One region of the Paenibacillus sp. NPDC058898 genome, then DNA from elsewhere that is predicted to be linked to it. Evidence: riboswitches for the same ligand, from Rfam matches in the RefSeq annotation. Region 1 holds a riboswitch; each other region holds the start of a gene.
The links. Region 1 has a riboswitch for thiamine pyrophosphate ahead of tenA (thiaminase II). Riboswitches for the same ligand answer to the same signal wherever they lie in the genome.
Positions count from the first base shown of each region.

Region 2: it holds a riboswitch for thiamine pyrophosphate, as region 1 does, so the genes downstream of both, ACOZB4_RS25070 (ECF transporter S component) here and tenA (thiaminase II) in region 1, are expected to answer to the same signal.
Region 3: it holds a riboswitch for thiamine pyrophosphate, as region 1 does, so the genes downstream of both, ACOZB4_RS11500 (YkoF family thiamine/hydroxymethylpyrimidine-binding protein) here and tenA (thiaminase II) in region 1, are expected to answer to the same signal.
Region 4: it holds a riboswitch for thiamine pyrophosphate, as region 1 does, so the genes downstream of both, ACOZB4_RS26100 (ABC transporter substrate-binding protein) here and tenA (thiaminase II) in region 1, are expected to answer to the same signal.

Region 1 covers NZ_JBMOSM010000006.1:333,851-337,849, reverse strand. Annotated here, with positions in the region: gene thiD (bifunctional hydroxymethylpyrimidine kinase/phosphomethylpyrimidine kinase) at 1-697, opposite strand, end outside; gene thiM (hydroxyethylthiazole kinase) at 694-1,536, opposite strand; gene tenA (thiaminase II) at 1,588-2,274, opposite strand; TPP riboswitch at 2,416-2,519, opposite strand; gene ACOZB4_RS18775 (VOC family protein) at 2,777-3,286, shown strand.
Region 2 covers NZ_JBMOSM010000011.1:98,555-102,553, reverse strand. Annotated here, with positions in the region: gene ACOZB4_RS25080 (SDR family oxidoreductase) at 1-569, shown strand, start outside; gene asd (archaetidylserine decarboxylase) at 635-1,438, opposite strand; TPP riboswitch at 1,602-1,714, shown strand; gene ACOZB4_RS25070 (ECF transporter S component) at 1,806-2,435, shown strand; gene ACOZB4_RS25065 (ABC transporter ATP-binding protein) at 2,428-3,999, shown strand, end outside.
Region 3 covers NZ_JBMOSM010000003.1:666,079-670,077, reverse strand. Annotated here, with positions in the region: gene ACOZB4_RS11510 (nucleotidyltransferase domain-containing protein) at 1-559, shown strand, start outside; gene ACOZB4_RS11505 (sporulation protein YjcZ) at 677-775, shown strand; gene ACOZB4_RS11500 (YkoF family thiamine/hydroxymethylpyrimidine-binding protein) at 846-1,451, opposite strand; TPP riboswitch at 1,537-1,639, opposite strand; gene ACOZB4_RS11495 (nitroreductase family protein) at 1,822-2,424, opposite strand; gene ACOZB4_RS11490 (ABC transporter permease) at 2,951-3,904, shown strand; gene ACOZB4_RS11485 (iron chelate uptake ABC transporter family permease subunit) at 3,894-3,999, shown strand, end outside.
Region 4 covers NZ_JBMOSM010000012.1:81,003-85,001, forward strand. Annotated here, with positions in the region: gene ACOZB4_RS26090 (ABC transporter permease) at 1-241, opposite strand, end outside; gene ACOZB4_RS26095 (MTH1187 family thiamine-binding protein) at 238-531, opposite strand; gene ACOZB4_RS26100 (ABC transporter substrate-binding protein) at 623-1,654, opposite strand; TPP riboswitch at 1,768-1,879, opposite strand; gene ACOZB4_RS26105 (VOC family protein) at 2,051-2,434, opposite strand; gene ACOZB4_RS26110 (diguanylate cyclase domain-containing protein) at 2,671-3,999, shown strand, end outside.

The DNA of each region.
Region 1 (3,999 bases):
TACGCAACTCCCCGGCGGGAATGGCAGTTCTCGTTTGGCCATACGTACTTTCGGACTGCGGCAACGCTTCCTGCTGCGTATCCGCCGCTATATCTGCTCCTCTGTCTCTTTGGTGATCCGAACCTTCACCGGCGACGCCCGGCATTCCCTCGTCATGGCCGCCTTTGATCACAACGATCTTGGGCCCCAGACCATGAATACGTCTCGCCGCTTCCTTCCGATCTTCCATCGTGCGGATACGCATCCCCGCCAATACTTCGGCCTCCGGTATATTGGGGGTGACGATCAACGCCAGCGGCAGCAAGTCTTCTCTTAAAGCCTGCACCGCTTCGCTTTGCAGCAGCTCCGCTCCGCCCTTGGCAATCATCACGGGATCGACAACGACCTTCCCCCAGCCGAATGCCCGAATCCGGTCAGCCACCAGGCGAATGATCTCTGCATTGAACAGCATGCCTGTCTTCAATGCATCTACTCCGAGGTCCGAGCCAACCGCTTCCATCTGCTCGGCTGCTGCCTCTGGGGGAAGCGGATATACGCCGTGAACCCCCAAGGTATTCTGCACCGTGATCGCGGTAATCGCCGACATGCCGTATACACCGAGCTCCTGGAAGGTTTTCAGATCGGCCTGAATGCCGGCGCCGCCGCCGCTGTCGGACCCGGCAATCGTCAGTGCCCGGGGCACGCGAGTCTTGCTCATCGTGCGCCACCAGGGAAGGCCGTTCCCGCTTCCCGGACAGCCGCATATCCCTCCAGCGAACCTGGATGAAGCTTGGCCAGCTCATCCAGGAAAGCGACTTGGAAGCTTCCTGGTCCCTGGTCTGCCGTGCGCTCCGCAGCTTTCGCCGCCGCGGCCCCGTAGAAGGCCAGACCCGCCGTACCTGCAAGCAGCAGGTTCGCTTCCACCGCGGCAAAGGCTCCCAGCACCGAGGTCAGCAGGCAGCCTGCGCCGGTCACCTTCGTAAGCAGCGCATCCCCTCCGGTAATGATGCGCACTTCCGTTCCATCGGTAATCACGTCCTCTTCACCGGTAATGGCCACGATCGTGCCTAACTCGCGCGCAGCCCGCACGGCCAACTCGGCATGATGACTGCCTGCGCTATTGCCTGCGTCTACGCCTTTGATCTCGCGGGCCTCTCCGATAAGATGAGCGACTTCAGCCGCGTTTCCGCGTACGAGCGAAACCTTCACCTCGCTCAGAATCCGCAAGGCCGACTCCGTCCGAAAACGGGTCGCTCCCGCACCGACCGGATCCAGCAGGACCGGGACGCCATGTGCATTGGCCGATTGCCCCGCTATTATCATCGCATCCACCAGCTCGCGGTTCAGCGTGCCGATGTTCAATACGAGCGCGCCCGCGATGGCGGCCATATCCGCCACTTCCTCCGGCGCGTAAGCCATGACCGGCGACGCGCCCAGCGCGTACAAGCCGTTAGCCGTAAAATTCGTCACCACCACGTTCGTCATATTGTGAACGAGGGGGCTCGTCTGCTGTACCTTCGTTAAAAGCGCCGAAACCTCTTTTTCCCATGCATGCATATGAATCGCCTCTCTTATCTAAATTGGAATTTATGTCCTTGTTATGACTCCTTATAGCACCGCAGCCTGCAGCGGCACCGGCCATTCCTCCTGCTTGTAAGCCATGTCCCAAAACATATACTCCAGCTGGCAGCTCAGCATGAAATGCTCCCTCATCCGTTCCCGCTCGGCTGCCGTCGCGCGCTCTGCCCATTCATCGACACGGTTGCAGAACTTGGCTGTCGCGTCTTCCCCACGGTTGCCGTAGAAATAAATCCAGTCATAGAACGGATGGGATGCATCCGGCTTCACTTCATCCAGCAGCTTGCGGCCAATCTCCAGATACGTCCATGGGCAAGGCAGCAATACGGCCATAATCTCGCCCAGACTACCCTCATGCGCCACCGTCAGCATATGTCGGATATAATGATGCGCGGACGGAGCCAGCGGATACCCTTGAAGCTCTTCGTAGGTCACCCCGGCGGCTGCGCACAAATTCTGATGCGGGTGCACCTCGCTGTGCAAGATGAATGATATCTGTTCGTTAAAGGTGGCGGTCTCTTCCCTGCTGGTCGATTTGGATATGGCGATACCGTAAATCCGCATGTAGGCGTTCAAATACTCAAAATCCTGCTTCACATAGTGAATCAGCTGTTCTCGCGCCAGGTTCCCCTCGGCAATGCCTTTTACAAAGGGATGATCAAAGATTGCTTGAAAAATATCTCCCGCGTGCTGACGGAGCGCTTGCGTGAAACTCATTTTTGTCCCCACCTCCAACATATTGAAGAGCAGGAAGTCCGTAAGACACGACTTTTCAGACAACGCTAAAAAGCCGCCCCCGAAAACTGGAGCGGCTTCGTCAACAAGCCCCAGTGCGCCAAAACACGCACCGAGACCTCATATACGAAGGCTCCACTTTCCTACGCTAGTACGAACTAGATCAGGTTCAAAGGGTCCAAGATACGCTCTTGTCTCAGCCGCCAACGGCTCCCCTAGTGGACTTCCTATTCTTTTGTCTAATACTGTACATAGGTTTATGGATGCTGTCAAATGTTAACTGTTCGTGGGCGGAGCCCCACGCTCGAAGCTTTCCCATGAGTGGGGATTAGGATGATGTACGGTGGCGGAGGTCATTCGCAAAAAACGCCGGCGGCCAAAACTTGTTACGGGAACACTGACGCTCGGCTGTCATGTATTCCCCAACATAATGAGTACATAAGCGTTATGCAAATAAATGAAGTTTAAAGGAGCGAGCGTATTTATGACGAACCAACCAAACCAACCGAAAGACGTTAAGCCCATTCCGCAAGGCTACACGTCCGTAACGCCGTGGATCATCTCAAGAAACTCCGCAGCGCTGATCGATTTCCTGCAGCGGGCTTTTCGAGCTGAAGAGTTAGCGCGCGTCTATGTTGGTGATGGTATCATCGGCCATGCCGAGGTCCGAATCGGGGATGCCGTCGTCATGATGTTTGACGCTAAACCGGAATGGCCGGATAGCCCGGCATACCTCCGACTATATGTTGAGGATTGCGAAGATGTGTATCAGCAAGCGCTGGCCGCAGGAGCCGTCTCGGTGACGGAGCCAACGAGCTTGTTCTTCGGTGACAAGGTGGGACGGGTACGGGACCCGTTCGGCAACATATGGTGGGTACAAACACGAATGGAGGACCTCACTCCGGAAGAAGTGGAACAGCGTGCCCAAGACCCGGAATACATCAAAGCGATGACCTATGTTGCCGGTGCGGAGATTGTGGTAAAGATTTCGTAAAAAGGTGGAAGCGAAGCAAAAGCGTCATTACAGGGAGGGCCCAGATGAATATTCGGTGTCCAGGGGTATGCATGGATGGCTGGCATTATAATCGATGTAGGGGCCGGCGGGAACTCAGAGTAGCTATGGTTTAGAGGTAGAAACCGGGGTAACGCAGCGTGTATAGCTGAGGCTGCTGCTGGTCTTGGTGCTTACTGGTCCTTGGTGCTACTGGTTCTTGGTGCTACTGCTAGTCTTGGTGCGACTGCTAATCTTGGTGCTAACGCTGGCCTTGTTGCTACTGCTGATCTTGGCTACTGATGATCTACTGGACTTCGTGCTACTCCTTGAGCGTAACGGATTGAGGATACGTTATTTGGCTGAGTAGGTGTGATTTTGGATAGTTATCGGACACCAGGTACGCTATTCATAGAATATGATGGCAAATGGGCCGGTAATTGTGGTAATAAGGGATCCTGTGTCCGTTAGATTTAAAAATCGGGGGCAATTTGAGAAATAAGGGATCTGGAGTCCGTTGACAGGTGCTCTTGTCGCTACTGCTGGTCTGAGTGCTAATACTGATCTTGTTGCTACCTGCCGTCTTGGTGCTACTACTGTTCTTGTTGCTACTGCTGATCTTGGCTACTACTGATCTTGGTGCTACTACTGGTATTGGTGCTACTACTGGTATTGGTGCTGCTGTTGGCTTGATGCTACTACAGGTCTTGGCTACT
Region 2 (3,999 bases), on a different contig from region 1:
AGGCGGTAGGCGGCATGGTGGAGGAAGTGCCGCTCAGCGGCTGGCGAAAGCAGATGGAGACGAATTTTTTCGGGACTGTATCGGTGACACAGCATATGCTGCCGCTGCTCCGGCGAACCGGAAAATCCAAAATCATTCTCATGAGCAGCATTAGCGGCGTGGTCGGATTTCCGGGTTATGGACCCTATGCGTCCTCCAAATTTGCACTGGAAGGGTTTGGCGAAAGCCTGTCCATGGAAGTGATGCCCTTTGGCATTGATGTCGTGCTGATCCAGCCTGGTGCCTATGGTACGCCGATCTGGAACAAAAGCTTTGGGGAGCTTAAGGTGAAGGAAGGATCACCCTACAGCGGTCTGCTGAAGGGCGTGCTGGACTATTCCGAGCGGACAGCCAGAGGAAGCGGAGATCCGCAGGAGGTAGCCAGGCTTGTGGCAAAAATTGCGTCCATGGCTAAGCCCAGGTTCCGCTATATGCTGCCCCGAGGCACGCGGGCGACCGCATGGATCAAGGGCGTACTGCCGGATCGGCTGTTTCAGCGGATCATTTATCGGATGCTGGGCTGGCGTTAATCATTCATGCAGCCAAAGATTTATGGCCTTAACTTGTCATGCGATGTTTGGTAAGGTAGATGGAATCACCCTTTTCTGGCTGGGGACGGGTGAAGCAAACCTAGCAGTTCTCCCATCTTCACCTTGGAGCCGGGTTCCAGGTCACCGCGAGGGGTAAACGTGCCGTTCTCCGTCAAAAGTACAACTGTAGAGCCGAATTCAAAGTACGCGAGTTCATCGCCGATTTCGTATTTCTTCACGTTCTCGTCAGCATAACGGATGCTGCTTACGTTCATGGCTCCGACCTTCACGACGGCAACTTCGCCGAACTCATGCGCAATATAGGTAATGAGGCGCTCATTGCGGCTGAGCACATTCCGGATATGGGTCATCGCAAAATCGTTCACGGGGTAAACGCGTCCCTTCAAATGCTCGCTTTCCGCCTGAACACCGGTTACCGGGGAATGAATGCGATGATAGTCGGTCGGGCTTAAATACAATACAAATGCATAACCGTGGATGTAGTTTTCCATTCTCGGTGATTTCGCGAGCAGCTCGCTCAAGGTATAATCCTGTCCCTTAACGCTCAGAATGGTACCGGCGTTGACGACGCCCATTGCCGAAATTGTGGCATCGACTGGGCTTACCATGGCGTCGGCGGTGTCATCTATGGCGCGAAGGCCTATTTTTAACCGGCGGGAAAAGAACTCGTTCAGTGAGCGGTATTCGTTGATTTCTTTCTCCGCTTCGTGCGCCGGAATTTGATAAATTCGTATGAATGCAGGTATTAGATGACGGCTCAGCCGGCTGTGGGAACAATGCCCCATGATTCGGGACAGCCACTTGCGGGAAGACAGCTCAGTCATCAGACGCAGCAATTGTTTAGCCATGTCATTCTCCTTTGTGCATAGGTGTCAGCAATAAACGTTGGTGGAAAAGCCAATCACTCTGATATTGACATAGAATGAGATGGAAATCAATAAATAGCCATTTTTGAAAAAAGGTTCTTGCTTATTCCGGAGTGAATGTGTATTTTAAAGTTAACATAAAACCGAATAGGAATACGGGGGCTTGAGTGAATCAGGCTGAGATTGCAGCTGCTATCCGCTGTTGACCGTTAATCTGAACTGGGTAATGCCAGCGTAGAGAATATCCGACCCTGCCTACATAGGGCCTATTTTTCCGTCTGCGCGTTTTTCCAGACGGTTTTTTGTTGTGTTTACACAAAAATAGAGGTGGAGAGGGGAATGTGTTGTTATGGGAACGTCTGTGCAAGAGAAGTTGGGGGTTCAGCCCCGAAAAGGACTGCGGTTAAGCGATATTTTGGTTACGGTACTGGTATCACTGGTGCTTGGCGTCATTTATCACTTCTGGGGCTCGGTTTACAATCTATTAAAACCGCTGTTCTTTGAAGCGGATGAGTTGTTATACGGCATGTGGTTCGCTGCAGCCACGCTTGCTTACTTGTTGATCCGGAAGCCGGGAGTGGCCATTATCGCGGAAGTGGCGGCGGCCCACGTAGAAGTGCTGTTTGGCAGCGGCTGGGGATTGACCCTACTGCTGTATGGCCTCATTCAAGGACTGGGGGCTGAATTGGTATTCGCGGCGTTCCGTTATCGGAGCACCTCGGCGTGGACGCTGGCGATTGCCGGTGCCGGCGCAGCCATCGGCTCGATGATCATGGACTTCTATTACAGCTATACGGATGACCTGCAGACGTGGATGTTCCTGGCCAAATACGGTATGCGGGTACTTAGCGGCGCCGTCATTGCTGGCCTCCTTATGCTCCTGCTGGCTAAAGCGCTTGACCGTACGGGCGTGACATCCCTGCTCCGTCCTGCGTCGAAGAAGGATTACGAAGCACTGGATGATCCGCGCCATGTCTAATGCCACGGTTAGCCCGGTTTCGGCTCATTCTGCTGAGATGCTTCCGGAACCGGCCGTGTATGTGGAGGAATTGCGCCTGAAGTATCCGGGCGAGGAGCAATTGATGTTCAAAGACCTCTCCTTCTCGGCTGTCCGCGGGGAGAAGGTGCTGCTGCTCGGTCCGAGCGGCTGTGGCAAATCCACGCTGCTGCAGGTGCTTAGCGGGATGATTCCCCACGCGACGGAGGTGCCGATGAAATGCGGGGCCCAGCTGATTCCACGCTCTTGGGGTTATGTATTTCAAGATCCGGATACCCAGTTCTGTATGCCGTACGTGGATGAAGAGCTGGCTTTCGTACTGGAAAATCTAAGTGTCCCCCGCGACAAGATGAAGGAGCGGATGCAGGCGGCCCTGCGCGAGGTGGGGCTTGATCTTGAGGAGCTCCATATGCCGATCGGGCATTTGTCCCAAGGCATGAAGCAACGACTTGCGCTGGCATCGGCTCTGCTGCTGGAGCCGGAAGTGCTGTTCCTTGACGAGCCGTCTGCGCTGCTCGACCCGGAAGGCAGGGAGCAAATCTGGTCCGCGGTGAAGGCTGTTTCAAAAGGGCGTACGCTGATCATCGTGGAGCACCGGATTGAAGAAATGGCTCAATACGTGGACCGCGTGGTGCTGTTCACCCCGGATGGCGCCATTCTGGGCGATGGTCCGCCGGGAGCGATATTCGCCGAATATGCGTGCGAGCTTCAGGCGTATGGCATCTGGTATCCCGGCGTATGGGAGGATTACGCGCAGACCCGGGCGGGCAGAGAGTTGTTTGCTCTGGTCGACGTGTTTGGCGACGAGTCGGGTAATATTGTACATGAGGCTGCTCCGACGTACGCTCAGCGTGTGGAGCCTGTCATTCAACTGGCGGATTTCAGAGGGCTCCGATGGGATAAACCCGTTATCGCTCTCCCTTCTGCGGAGGTGGTTCCGGGACAATTCATTGCGGTGGTAGGACCCAACGGAGCAGGCAAAAGCTCGCTGCTGCTCAGTTTGATGGGGCTGCTGCGCTCCGAAGGGACCTATGTGCTTTGCGGGGAAGAGGTCATTCAGGGCAAGCGCCGGAATGTGCGAAAGAAGAGAGAGCAGCAGCTGCGTCAAATCGGATTCGTGTTTCAGAATCCGGAGCTTCAATTCCTGACGGAGCGCATCGGTGATGAGGTGGTTTACTCGCTGCTGGTGGATCATGTGCCGCCGGAGGAAGCAAGGGCGCAGGCCGACCGCTGTCTTGAACGCTTTGGACTGAAGGGCATGGAGGCCAGGCATCCGTACCAGCTGTCGACAGGCCAAAAGCGCCGCTTGAGCGTGGCTACGGCCATGGCAAGACAGCCGTCCGTCCTTCTCCTGGATGAGCCAACCTTCGGACAGGATGCGCGGAATACGTTCGCGATTCTGGAGATGTGCGAGCAGCTGCGCCGCGCGGGAACCGCCATTCTCATGGTGACGCATGAAATGGAGATCGCGCAGCGGGTTGCCACGCATATATGGGAAATCCGGGAGGGACGGCTGACCTCGAGCATGCCTTCCCCGCGCTGGTCT
Region 3 (3,999 bases), on a different contig from region 1:
GGATGGTCATGATTTCAGCAGGAAGACGATAGAGGCACATGGGTGGATCGCGGAAATATTTATTTTGTCTTTATCCTCCTATCGCGAATATTTCGATGAGGGAGTGAGCGCGGCGAATCCTTCATTGCAGCGGATGGTCGTAGAAGGGACGGTGCTGCACGCGCTGCCTGAGGGGGAAGAGGTGCAGGCGGAAGCCCGAAGCGACTTGAATTACGGACCCATGCCCTTGATGCTAACCGACATTAACGAATACCGTTATATGCTAACCGAGTACCTGCTGGATTTGCAGAGTCCCCGAAGGGATGCCGAAAAGTGGTTTACGGTGCACAAAATAGCGGCGATTCTCTGTGATTTTGTACTTAGGGTGAACCGGGAGTGGACGGGTGAAGGGAAAACACTGTTCCGTCTGTTCAACCGCTATGACTCGATCTTGGGAGAACGATTTGAAGCAGCGCTCACGGCGATGTATCGCCAGGATGATCCTTCAGTTCTTATGGCATTCACCGAGGAAATGCTCCATCCGTACGGAGGCAAGCTTCTCATTGGTTATGAGGAATAGAATATCCTTGCCAATATAAAAAGAGGGGTACATTAGCCGTGACACTAGCACGAGACGGGAAATACTATAAAAGTGTGATTACATCACGTCATTCTTTAAATCCAGGAGGGGATCTTCATGAGCGGAGTATATGGCGGCGGTGGATGGAACAATTCAGTAGGAATTATTTTGGTTCTCTTTATCCTGCTCGTAATTATCTTGAGTGCTTGGGTTTAAACCGTCAAGATTCTTGGCAGTAGTGACAGAAGCCCGGCGATTGCCGGGCTTTTGTCTGCCTCAATAAAGCTCAATTCGATGCGGCTTTGACCGAAGGGCTGTGTGCGGACACAACCGCAGTCATGACCAAATGGCTGCTGTCGGATTGAATCGCATGTAAAAACGCCTCTTCAAGGGATCCAAACACCTGGGCCAGTGACCCATCTAATCGGCTGGCGTAATGAACGCTTCCGGCGAATGTCCCGGCTGCCTTCGTACGATTAACTTCACTGTAGATGACATCCATGTAGTCATCGGTCCCCATGGGGTAAAGAGCGAATTGGCAGGCAGTCTCAATATCGGCATGTTCCCCGATGTCGTTGTTTAAGAGAGTCGAATCCTCGGTCATATATACATCGGCGTCCGTATCTCCGGGGCAACCGATGGAATATGTACCATTAAAAACGGTATGCACGCCACTCGCTGCAGCATAGGCGAATATCGCCCTTGTCACATCAAAGACATGCTCTGCACGTCCACGAATACAGGTGCTCACATCATCTGTCTGAATCCATACCTTCCCTGTATCCACGGAACGTAGTGCGCCCATGATGACCTCTACAAACCGGTCCGTCATGGGAAATACCGAGAACCGGCACCCGACGATCCGACTGGTTCCGCATACAAGCTCATTCATTGTTATTTCCTCCCCATGATATAAGTCCACGCAAAAAAAACCGCACCCCGTGAAGAAAGTGCAGTTATGCCTACGAAAAGAAATAAACATAAATGCTACACTTCCCCACGCTAGTATGACCTAGATCGGGTGTTAAGGGTTAACGGCAAACCGCCGTCTCTCAGCACATGGCACCCCTAGTACAGCCAACATCCTATGTAGTTGGTTATCGCAAGTTTGCCCGGAGCTTCTGTTATCTTAGAAGTTCGAGGGTTCTTACTTGACTAATTGTATCGCTTAGTGATCGGTTTTTCAATCTTTGCCCATTATAAAAGGACCGCCTATCCAAGTTGCGGGAACTTAGGGAGGCGGCCTTTTTTCATCTATTTAATTAGTTGTATACTTTTACGCGATCTTCAAGCGGTGCAAATTCTTTTTCGCCTGGTTCAGCAACCGGCTTACCGAAAGGCATTTGAGCAAGCAGCTTCCAGCTTTCCGGGATGTTCCATTCGGATTTTACTTTTTCGTCGATCAGCGGGTTGTAGTGCTGCAGGGATGCACCCAGACCTTCTGCTTCAAGGGATGTCCATACTACAAATTGCAGCATGCCGTTGGATTGGTTGGACCATATCGGGAAGTTGTCGGCATAAGCGGCAAAGTTTTGTTGCAGCCCGGCAATGACGTTGTTGTCCTCGAAGAACAATACCGTACCGTAACCAGCGCGGAATGCGCCCATTTTGTCGGCAGTGGATTTGAATGCTTCTTCATCGCCAACGACTTCCTTCAGGATGCCTTCCGTGATATTCCACAGTTTATCATGCTGTTCGCCAAGCAATACAACGACGCGTGCACTTTGAGAGTTGAAAGAAGACGGGGTATACTTAACCGCTTCGTTTACGATTTCCTGAATACGCTCGTCCGAGATAACGGATTCTTTGCTAATCCCATAATAAGAACGGCGACTTTTGAGTGCAGTTGAAAAATCTTTAGACATTGAAAAAATTCCTCCTGGTGTAATCGAATTTGCATACGCCTGATAAGAAGATGTCCTTTACTTCAAGCAAATATGCATGTTGCTTATTTAGCAATATTTTTAATTATCATTCCATATTAACTTACGTTTAGTTAGGAATAATATTTATGTTAGTATATTAATATAACTTAGAGTAATTGTCAACGACTTTTGATTAAATATAATTTCCCTTATCTATTAAATATGAATTGAATCCGTTTGGCTTTTTGAGAAGCTTCATTATATGGAGGTTTAAACGAAAGGAGTGCTTCCTACCTGAGGATATTAGCTATGTCTTCTCGAAACTTCATATTATGAACAATTCATGAACAAAATATACAAGTATGAACAAATTAATTGATTTTGATTCTCAATTACCCTTGTCGAGCCAGAATGAGGATGATATAATGCATATCAGAGCGCGATTGATAATCAATCTCAATGAGAATGGCGTTGGAAATTGCGAGATCCCGGATATTTTAGAGACATACGCATAGAAGGAAGAGACATGAAGATTAGATACTTATTTGCAGCCGTTGTGGTACTCTCGATAATCTCATTATTTATTGGAGTTAAAGATATCTCGCCACTGCAACTGTTCTCGATGACAGAACAACAACAGCATATTATGCTTGTAAGCCGGATTCCTAGGCTTGTCAGTCTTATATTGGCGGGTGTCAGCATGAGTATCTGCGGATTGATCATGCAGCAGCTCAGCCGCAATAAGTTCGTATCGCCGACCACGGCAGGTACGATGGACTCTGCCAGACTGGGGATTTTGGTAGCCATGCTCGTCTTCACGACAAGCGGTCCGCTTATCAAAATGCTCGTGGCATTTGTATTCGCTCTGGCAGGAACCTTTATCTTCATGAAGATACTGGATCGGATTAAGTTCAAGGATGCGATCTTCATCCCGCTCGTAGGGCTGATGTTTGGTAATATCGTGAGTTCGATCGCCACCTTCTTTGCATACAAATATGATCTTATTCAGAATATGTCCGCATGGCTTCAGGGTGATTTTTCCATGATCATGAAGGGCCAGTATGAAATGCTCTATATTAGTATCCCGCTTTTGATTCTGGCGTATCTGTTCGCCAACAAGTTTACGGTGGCCGGAATGGGAGAGGAGTTTGCAACCAACCTGGGTCTTCACTACCGGAGAGTTGTGAATCTGGGATTGGTCATCGTGGCGCTGGTTACGGCATCTGTCGTGCTGACGGTCGGCGTGATTCCGTTTCTTGGTCTGATCATACCTAATATTGTCAGTTTGTACTTAGGAGACCACTTGAAAAAAAGCCTTTCGCATACCGCGCTGCTGGGGGCCGGGTTCGTACTGTTCTGTGACATCCTGGGCCGGATCATTATTTATCCCTATGAAATTCCGATTAGTCTAACCGTGGGCGTACTCGGAAGCGGTATATTCATTTTCTTACTGATGAGGAGAAAGGCTTATGACTTATAAAGCCAAACTCGGCCTGTTGGCCGCAGCGGCAATCATCCTGGTGGCAGTCTTTCTGTTCATTGATCTTGGCGGCAATTGGGATTACGCGCTTCCAA
Region 4 (3,999 bases), on a different contig from region 1:
CCAGCGAGATGATTAGACCGATTGCCGTACCGATTATAAAGCCGATCAGGGTTAATTGCAGGGTGGCCGCTGTATGCTGGAAGAGGCCGGAAGCTCCGGTAACGGCCTCATGCCCGATGGCCGTCGGTGCAGGCAAAATAAAGGGTTCAATGTCGAACACGGATACTGCCGCCTGCCATACCACCAAAAAGAAGAGGACCGCCACAACGGGCGGCCAAACAGAACTCCACCAGCTTCTCATGGACGGTATTTCTCAGTCAGCTTATCCATGCTGATGCCGCTTGGATGATGCGCGATTTTGACCTGGGATATGATGCTGGGACTGCCCGCATTCACCAGCGCCTCGTGCATGCGCTCAACGATCCTGAGCAGCTCGGAGAGCTCTCCTTCCATGGTCGTTTCGAGTGCATGAACCTCGTATTTCACGTCTGATTCCTGAATAACCTTGATCGCTTCATCTACATAAGGGATGCTGTCGGTCCCGTTTGGCGTTCTCGGTATTACTTGAATGCTCAAGAGAGTATTCGCCATATAAACTCATCCTTTCGTGCAAGCTGTATTGTAATGGAAGAGAGGCGGCCTGCTGCAAAGGCCGTCTCTCTTCTTTTATATAGAAATAACCTTATGGCTTCTCCGGTAAAAATTCATTGGTAAATGCGCTGTCAGCGTCAAGTTCCTTCTCCAGCAGCTTGCGCTCAAACATCCAGTCTGCGTACCCCGACCATACTTCGGCTTTCTGTTCGCCCCAGCGGGATGCATCATCCTGATAACGGGGGCTCAGCCATTTCTGGCTGGCTAGAACCAGTTCGGCATCCAGGTCGGGAACAGCCTTCGTCAGCAGGGCTGCCGCATCTTCGGGATGTTGAATCGCATAGTCGTATCCTTTTGAAGTCGCCCGCATGAACGCTTTGACAAGCTCAGGGTCTTCCTGGATCTGCTTCTCGTTCGTTACGATCACCGGTGTGTAATAATCAAGCTGCTTGGAGTAGTCCTTCACATAAATCATGTCAAGCGGCTCATTGCGAAGCTCGGCTTCAATACCCGTCCAAGCATAGAAGATCCAGGCAAAATCAATGTCGCGTTTGACGGCCGTAAAATAATCGGCATCGCCCATATTGACCATATTCACCTTGCTGACATCGGCACCATCGATCTCCATGATGGACTTCATAACCGCTTCCTCCACAGGCGAGCCCCAGCCGCCATAGGATTTCCCTTCAAAATCGCCTGCCTTCAAGATGCCTTTATCCTTGGGAGCCGCAAAGCCGGATGTATTATGCTGAATGATCGCTGCAATAGAAACGAGCGGCAATCCTTGGGTTCTGGCCAGCGTTACGCCTTCCTGATAGCTGATACCGAACGGCACGTTTCCGGATGCGACCAGCGTATCCGTTCCGCCTGCTCCCGGCTGGACGATCTGGACATTAAGCCCTTCTTCCTCATAATACCCAAGCTCCTTCGCTGCATACAGGCCGGTGTGATTCGTATTGGCGGACCAATCGAGCATCAGTTGTACGTCACGGAGCTTCCCGGGAGTCTGACTGTCCTCACCTGCGGCGCCTATCTTTTTGTTCTCTCCGCTTGTAGCGCATCCGGACGCAACCATCAGCAGGACGCAAGCGAGAAGCAGCGGAATCCATCTTCCCTTCTTCATCGTTTCTTCTCTCCTTTAAGTTCTCTTTCTATTACCTCGCAACTCCACAAAAAAAACGCCCTGATGATATCAGGACGCATGACGGCGTAAGTGTATACCACGGCAAATAAAAGCTGCCGCAAACATGGGCTTCCTACGCTGGCATTACCCAGATCAGGTGTAAGGGTCAGTATCATATCGGATACACTCTCAGCCGGCCAAATTCCAGCTCCCCCGGTATTTATGAAGTTTCGATCATTACATCCGCTATTATAGTCCTAACACAGCAGACCTGTCTAGTTCGAAGAGGCGCGAACGTGACAGGTCTTTGTTAGAACACTAATGCAATGGGAGAATTAATTGATGCTATGAACCTTTCACAAGATAAAGTATTTGAATACGGCTTCTACGCAGAGGTTAGCGCTGGAAGAACTCAATCCATTCTCCTTCGGGACCGTGCACGAAGAAATAGCGGTACCCGTTCGGAAGCGTCACGATTTCCTCGTCCAAGTGAGGAACGTCAAGTCCCTGCACACGGGCATATTCCTCTTCAATGTTATCCGTGCTGACTGCAAAATGATGTACCGTTCCTTCCGAAGGCAGCGTGTCGCTGTATCCCTGAATAAGCTCGACTTCCGTCTCGTTGCTGCCGTTAAATCCTAGGAACGCCAGCTGGATGACGCCATTAGTATGGGTCAGGCGGTCCTTCAGCTCAAGTCCGACTACGGATGTATAGAAGGCGATTGTAGCTTCAAGGTCCCGGACAACAATACCAACATGATCCAATCGTTTCTGTGACATGGTGCAACACCCTTTCCGATTCATATAAGATATGACTGAAATATTATCATATAATTCCTATACGTCAAGTGGGTGTTATGTTGTTCGTGCACAGGCGAATAAGATGATTTTTCTTTCATTTCCTCATCTTTACTTTTGGGTGGGCAAAAAGTATCATGAGAAATAGAAATGTTAATTCAAAAGACCTAACACATTTAAAGTGAACCAGCTTACCTTTTGGCCGAGGAGGAATGCTTATGAGTCCAACTCCAGCAGATCATCTGTGGATTCGACTCGCCATAATATATGCATTCATTCAGATAATGATCGCTCTGTGGATGCCTGATGCTTTATCGCTTCAGCGTGTACTAGTCATTATTTCTCCTGCAGCCGCTTCCGTTTATTTAATGCGGATCCGTCGGCGTTTTGAGGTTCATCTTCGCAGGTTTTGGCTTATTGCGAGTCTCGGATTGATGGGGGAGGCAGTGGCCCGAACCCTCCACGCATGCAATATCTGGTTTGGAAAAGAGAGCGCTTTCCTGTCAGTTCTAACCCATTTGTTCTGGGGGATCGAACTTATCCTGTTCGCAAGTTCTCTCATTTATTTATTCCGGCATGTTCAGGGTTCGTTTCGGGGGCTGCGGTTTATGCTGGATATCGTGATTGTTGGCATAGCGGTCATGACGGTAGGATGGGAATATTTCATCAAGCCTGAGCTTCAGGGTCTGGCCCATGAGACAGTATGGGGAAACCTTTGGGTGGACATGCTGTATCCACTGTGCGCAATGGTACTTATTTTTTTTACAATGGTGTTGTATTTTAATACCGGACAGTTAAGGAAATGGGCGGCCATCCTGTTATGTCTTGGCGGAAGTACATTTATGGCCGGAGATGTTCTGTACATCTATCTCGTTGATCTTTTGGATATCGAGGTTCGCTCTTACCTGTATCCACTCTATACGTTATCGGTATTTTTCATTAGTTTCGCAGGCGGACAGTCCGCTCCTGATACCCGTAATCCATCTGTTGGCGAGCGGGAGCCTCGTTCAACCGGAAACCTGATCGTAAGGTACCTGCTTCCCTACAGCGTGCTCGGCGGGATGTTTGCCCTTATGGCGCAGCATTTTGGAGGGTGGACTGGACTGTTTACCGGCCTTTCCCTGTGCGTTATCCTGATCCTATTCAGGCAGATTTTGATCCAGTTCGAGAACGACCGCTTGTTGGATCGACTGCATGAAAGTCTGATGCAGAGTGAATCCCTGGCACATCGCGATGATCTTACGGGGCTGTATAATCGTCGTTATTTTAATGCAAGGCTGTCAAGTTCGCTGAAGGAGGCGGACCGCACAGGTTCCCGTGTAGGCTTGCTGTATATGGATATGAACCGTTTCAAACGAGTCAATGACCGATACGGCCACCGTGCCGGCGATTTGTTGATACGAAAGGTTGCAGACCGGCTTCAATCACTCGAATCCAAGGGAGTTTTGGTTTCCCGTTTAGGAGGAGACGAATTCACGGTCATGATCCATCCGGCCGGCGATGATCAGGAGCTGATCTGGATGGCGGAGGAGATCTGGACGATGCTT